DNA from 2 places in the Bacillus lumedeiriae genome. Region 2 is predicted to be linked to the other one. Evidence: riboswitches for the same ligand, from Rfam matches in the RefSeq annotation. Region 2 holds a riboswitch; the other holds the start of a gene.
What was found. A riboswitch is a leader RNA that binds a small molecule or an ion and turns the genes downstream of it on or off. The one in region 2 is predicted to bind cyclic di-GMP.
Positions count from the first base shown of each region.

Region 1: linked by a shared signal. The riboswitch ahead of QYG89_RS15855 (Ig-like domain-containing protein) and the one ahead of QYG89_RS14960 (sensor domain-containing protein) in region 2 are both predicted to bind cyclic di-GMP.

Region 1 is NZ_JAUIYO010000021.1:24,569-27,987, reverse strand. Features, by position in the region: partial or broken gene QYG89_RS15860 (PDC sensor domain-containing protein) at 25-918, opposite strand; cyclic di-GMP riboswitch class I at 1,407-1,529, shown strand; gene QYG89_RS15855 (Ig-like domain-containing protein) at 1,558-2,682, shown strand; gene QYG89_RS15850 (hypothetical protein) at 2,824-2,994, opposite strand; gene QYG89_RS15845 (S-layer homology domain-containing protein) at 3,068-3,419, opposite strand, start outside.
Region 2 is NZ_JAUIYO010000017.1:42,887-46,305, reverse strand. Features, by position in the region: gene QYG89_RS14960 (sensor domain-containing protein) at 1-1,722, opposite strand, end outside; cyclic di-GMP riboswitch class II at 1,765-1,848, opposite strand; gene QYG89_RS14955 (MogA/MoaB family molybdenum cofactor biosynthesis protein) at 1,956-2,477, opposite strand; gene moaA (GTP 3',8-cyclase MoaA) at 2,501-3,419, opposite strand, start outside.

The DNA of each region.
Region 1 (3,419 bases), on a different contig from region 2:
CGTCGCCATTCCGTGCAATTGTTCCGTCATTAAATTAAAATTAGCGGCTGCTTCGCCCACTTCATCATTATGAATGATGTCCGTGCGCACTGTTAAATCCCCATTTTGGACTTTTTTCATATCCCGTACTAAAAGGCGCATAGGCTTTGTCAGTTGTCCGCTTAAATATAGGGAGAGCAGGATACTAATCAGAATACTGATGATCGCGACAATCCAGATGAGCTTGCTGATGAAATGAACGTTTTTATATACTTCTTCTTTTGGAGAAGCCAGCAGTAAATATTGTCCATTTGCCAGTCGGCTAAAGGAAACAATTTCTTCCTGTTTGCCCGCATTTACAGCGGCCACACCAGAACCTTGTCCTTTCAATTGCTCAGAAAGTCCATGATTCACTTTTTCTAAAGTTTCTTGCTGTGTGTATGTAGGATGAATCAAAAATTGCTGATTTGCATTAAGCAGTGCACCGTAACTATGAGGAGATGTTTTCATGTTGGCCACGGCGTCGGAAAAAAGATCAAAACGAATATCCATCCCAACCACACCGATTTCTTCCCCATCTTTAAACAATGGAACAACATAGCTAATCATTTTAACATTGATATTTTCATTGTTGTAAGGGTCGAGCCACGTGCCCTCTTTCGCCTTCATTGGAACGTAGTACCAGCCAACGTGTTCGATATCAGACGGGTCATATTGGCTGAAATCCGTCGGAACTAATTGTTCAATTGTGCCGTCATTGTTCGTATCCGCGTGGAACAGACCTGAAGTCGGCGCAGTGTATGTAGGGTTAAAGCGAATGTAAAAAGCCATCGCCCCTTCTGTCTGTTTAGAAAACTGATCCGCAATCGGCCGCACTTTTTCTTGGAAGGATGCGACATAAGCTGGATCGGTTTTAAGTGCTTCCACATCATCCAGCATAGCAAGTGTTGTGACAGCTAAACCATCGACGGATGATTGGATTTTTTCAATCGTTACATTTAAGCTTTTCGAATGATTATCAACAGAAAGCTTGGCATGTTCAAACGCATATTTTTCTAAAAGCTCCTTGCTTTTCGTGACACTTACTGTGCCCATGATCGCTACGATCAGAAGCGAACAAGCCGTCATAGCAATCATCAGCTTATGTCCCATCTTTAGGCCTCTTTTTGATTGGCTTCTACCCATCATACCCCTCCATAAATAACCAAAATTGCGAAAATTTTTAACACGTCTATCATACTATGGACCTTGTTTTGTGTATATATGATAGTCCAAAAGTTTTTGTTTTTATTTCGTAAATTTCTTGGGAAGGAAAAATAAAGAGATTACTCTCTCTTAATTAAATTTGCGATGCTCCTTTCGACATTAAAGTAATTCCATCTACCTATTTTTCACTTTCAATCTATAAATTTTTTAAGAATTCACCGATATAGACAACGTACAATCAAAGAAATTTGATGTCACAAAGCTATAGGGGCTAAGGAGACCGGGGATTGATAGTTGTTTTCAACCAGCCCGATCGTGTTACTCTATGCCAGCCAGCTGCCATTGCCCGAAGAAAAAGAGGAGGAAAAGGGAATGTACAAAAAAATGACACCAGTGGCCGCCGCGGTTCTCGCAGCAGGAATGATGTTATCAGGTCCTGCCTACGCATCACCAAAGGACGATGCACACACGGCACACAGCACAAAAGTGAAAGAGCAGGAAAACAAAAAGGATCAAAACAAACACCAGGACAAACATCAAGACAAACAGCAGCACGGTCAGATGAAGCAGCTGCAATCGATTGACAAACAGTTAGATAAAATTGAAAAAGTATTAATCAAGTATCAAACAAAACTAACTGACATTGAAGATAACGACGATGATCAAGTAGAAGATGGGGCAGAAACGGAAGATAAACAGGACGCTGAAGAGCAGACAGAAGAAAAGCCAGCAGATGAAAGCACGACTGATGGTGAAAAAACAGAAGAGCAGCCTCAAACGGATGAACAACCTGTGAGTGAAACTGTCGAAAATAAAGCGAAAGCCAGCTCAGAAGAAATAATAACAAATGAAACTGTACAACCGACTGAAGAAATAGAAGACAATGAGCTGACAGACACAGGGGATCAAGAAGAAGCGGAAGCAGAAGATGATGATCAAGATGCAGACGATGACGAGGATGAAGTCGAAAATGAAGTAAAAGAGCACCCGGGCTACATGGGGAAGTTCAAGGCCCTTCATAACCGATTGAATGCTGTCACAAAGCAGCTGGATTCCTTGTCTTCCAGAGGAGCGGACAAAGCTGCTTTGAAGGAGCGCTATGATCGCATCGCTGCCCTTCATAAGGACATTGATGCTGTACTGGCAGCAATTACCCAAATTCAGGATAAAGTAAAAGAAGAAATTGACAAAGATGAGACCGTTGAAGAAAGAACACCTGTCAAAAATGCACCAGTTACGAAAGAATGGCGAATCAAATTTAGTAAAAAGCTAGATGCCGCCACACTGTCGGAGCTTGATATTGTCGTTCTAGATGAACAGCGTAACCTTGTAGAAACAACGTTCAGCTATTCAGATGCCACGAAAACAATCACCGTTTCACCGCTGCAGCCATACGAAGCAGGTAAAACGTATACACTTTACATCGGCAAAAAAATCTCAGATACAGCGGGCACAAACTTGAAAAATTCAGTGAAAATGAATTTTACAGTGAAATAAAATAAGGAAGAAGAGCGATCACGCAAGTAGGTGAATCGCTCTTCTTTTTCTGGAAATGGACAGGGGGAGACTAGAAAGGCAGATCATCCGGCCGCAAATGAAAGAAAAAAATGTGTGCAATCATTTTCGTCGTTCGTTTGATTAAAAAAAATCCACGATCCATCGAACAATCAGTCGGATTCCTAAAAACAATAATCGAATAGGCAGAAGCAGCAGTTCTGGAACCCAAAGAAGAAGGTCGAGAAAAAAATCACCGATAGAATAACGTTCATTATTTATCCGTCTTTTTTCTTTTCTTCTTAGCTTGACCATCTGGTATCCCCTCTTTCCGCTTTTATTGATGAAAAGGCACTGCAAAAATAGGTGTGCTTTCCAATGGACTCACTTACCTCGTAAGAAACATCTGTGTATAGTAGCGGTTATAGGCGCCGATGCCGATTTCAGTATACGATGGATTTAGAATGTTGCTTCGGTGCCCGGGGCTGTTCATCCATGATTCCATGACGTGTTCAGCATCCCATTGATTAGCGGCAATATTTTCTCCAGCCCATGTGTAGGTCAGGCCAAAGCTGTTCATCATTTGATATGGGCTTCCGAATATCGGTGATGTGTGGTTAAAGTACTCGTTGTCGTGCATATCTTTTGATTTTGTACGGGCGACAAAGCTGACATCAACAGCAAGTTTAAGCGGAGCAGCCCCATGTTTAGCCCGCTCTTGATTCACGATCTTCCAAATT
Region 2 (3,419 bases):
TTCCTTTAAAATCCCTTCGATCTTATCCACAATATTTGGATGGGCCAGCTGCCGGACAGACATATTGATGGAGACCTTTAACGGCGGATACCCTTTCTTTTGCCATTCTTTATTTTGACGGCATCCTTGACGAAGCACCCATTCTCCAAGAGGGAGAATCAATCCTGTTTCTTCAGCCAGCGGAATAAATTGATTAGGAGGGATTTTCCCTAGTTCCGGATGATTCCAGCGAACCAGCGCTTCCATTCCAATTAACTCATCTTTGGAAATATCCATTTTCGGCTGATAGTCAATATGAAAATGTTCAAGATGAATCGCTTTTCTCAACTCATTTTCTAAAAGAATACGTTCCAACGACTTCTCTTCCATACTAGCCTCAAACACCGCATATCCATTTCGTCCCCGCTCCTTCACCGCGTAAAGGGCAGTATCGGCTTTATTTAATAGTTCATCCGCTCCTTTTCCGTGATCAGGAAACCGCGCAATTCCGATGCTGCAAGTAAGGGTATATATCTGACCAGCAAGCTCAATCGGTTCTTGAAAATGCGCCTGGATTCTATGAGCAATCCGCTCAATTTCTTCTGTACTTGCTGCATCCGTCAACAAAACCGTAAACTCGTCTCCGCCTAATCGGGCCACTACATCAGTGGAACGAAGAGCCCGCTGAATGCGCTGGGCTGCTTCTGTTAGAATAAAATCGCCGCTCTCATGTCCCCATGAATCATTCACGTGCTTAAACCGGTCTAAATCGATAAACATAACAGCTAGCCGAGAAGAAGAACGTTTTGCCTGATCGACTTCCTTTTGTAAACGATTCATAAATAACCGGCGATTCGGCAGATCAGTCAATGTATCGTGGTAAGCTAAATGGTAAATGAGCCGTTCGGATTTTTTCCGCTCCGTCACATCCCGCATGACGAGCACGAGTTTTTTCACTTTGCCTTCTTCATCCCAAACTGGATTGATTCTCGTTTCCATGTCTTTATATTTATTTTTACTCGTTCGGATACGAAATTCTACGCGGGCAGACGTTCTCCTCTTAGCGGACAACAGCTCGATTTCATTCCGCAAAGAGGATTGATCTTCTTCATGCACCCAATGAAACAATTGACTGGACTGTAATTCAGAAAGATGATGGCCCAGCCATGCTGCATGGGAAGGTGAAACGTATCGGAAACTTCCTTCCGGGTCAATGACCGAGATCAAATCAGATGAATTCTCTGTAATTAAACGGTACTTTTCCTCGCTCCTTCTTATTTCTTCTTCCATTCGTTTACGAGAACTAATATCATTGCGGATCGAAACATACTGATAGGGCTTCCCCTTTTTATTTAAAAAAGGAACAATCGTTGTATCTACCCAGTAAGTGGAACCATCTTTTGCTTTATTTCTAATTTCACCTCTCCAAATTTCCCCGGAGCCGATCGCCGTCCACATTTGTTTGAAAAATCCTTTCGGATGATGATTAGAGTTTAAAATCCGATGATCCTGCCCGATTAACTCTTCCCGTTCGTATTTGGAAATTTTGCAAAACTGATCATTTACGTGAAGAATCTTCCCTTGCCGATCCGTGATCGCAACAATAGAAGATTGATCTAGTGCATATGTGACATCTGTTAACTCTTTCAATACACTTTCAAATGATTCATTTCCCTTCATTAACCGATCTTGCGAATACGAATGCATAGGCAATTTAGACGTCTCAGATTCTTTACTTATCATGTTGCTCCTCCTACCCCTATGTTCAATAAAAAAACCGACCCTAAAAAGCAGAGTCGGTTGCACTAGTTGCTCCAAGCCATTCAAGTGCCCACATACGAATGACTGTTCATCGCTTCCATCATACAATTTTTTATATAGACATGTAATATGTAACTTACAAACCATTATATTCCTACACAATCCATCATAGTTCGATAGACCTAATAAGTCAATCTAAAAATGTGGCAGAGCTTCTAACTTTCCTTGTGTAATTCGGCAACAATGTGACCAATTTCTCGAAGCACTAATTTTTCCATTGCTAACGTGACGGCTCCAGTAGAACCTGGAAGCGAGAACAGCACCGTTTTGTCAGCTACCCCGGCCACTGCTCGGGACATCATCGCTGCGGAACCGATGTCTTCTGTGTAACTAAGATAGCGAAAAAGTTCGCCAAATCCAGTCAGTTCTTTATCAAACAAAGGAGTGACTGCTTCAATCGTCACGTCACGTCTGGCAATCCCCGTTCCGCCGTTGATAATGACAGCATCAATGTCCCGGTCTTGAATTCCTTGTAAAACGATTTGCTGAATCTTTTCTTTTTCATCGGGAACAACGTGATAACGTGCAACGGAATGGCCGGCCGCTGTTAAACATTCTTTAATTTTCCTTCCGCTTTTATCTGTTTCTTCTGTTCTCGTATCACTGACTGTCAACACCTGGCAGGCGACATGCCTCGCTGCCTGCTTTTTATGAGCATGCACTTGCCTCTCACTCATGGACACCATTCCCTTCCTTGTAACTAACCACCAATATAAGACATTTCAATTTTTGGCCGTTTTTTCGCTGTTTCTTCTGTCCGTTCATCAGAATAACGATCCGTCCGGCGCTGCCAGATGGATGCAATGTACTCTTTCACTTCTTCTACTAAAGCGGAAGAACGAAGCACTGGCTTTAAATCGTGGCCTTTCGTCGCAAACAAACACGTGTATAGCTTGCCGTCAGCAGACACTCTTGCCCGGGTACATGTTGAGCAAAATGACTCAGTCACGGATGAAATGACGCCGAACTCACCACTGCCATCCGCGTATATATATCGGTCCGCTACTTCACCATAATATGCTTTATCAACCGGCTTCACAGGAAATTGACGATCGATCCGTTCAACGATTTCTTGTTTGGACACAACAGAGGAAAGCTGCCAGCCATTTGTACTTCCGACATCCATAAATTCAATAAAGCGGAGCGGTATGCCTTCATTTTTAAAGTAGGCGGCCATCGGCAAAATCTGTTCGTCATTTACACCTTTTTTAACGACCATATTTATTTTAATGTCAAGGCCCGCCGACTTCGCCGCTTCGATTCCTTTTAGCACAGTTTTCACGCTGACAGAGCGTCCGTTCATCCTCTTAAAGATGTCGTCATCAAGTGCATCCATGCTAATATTCACTCGCTGCAAGCCGGCATCTTTCAGCTCTTTCGCATATTTCGGAAGCAGCACGCCATTTGTCGTTAGAGCAATGTCTTTGATCATTGTTTTCGTGTATAAATCATGAATCAATTCGGGCAGATCTTTCCGCAGCAGCGGCTCGCCGCCGGTCAATCGGACTTTCTCTACGCCGAGTTCTGTTACCGCCTGAACCACTCGAATGATCTCTGAAAAGGATAAATAGTGCTCTTTCGGTAAAAACGGATAATCTGGGCCAAAAATCTCAGCCGGC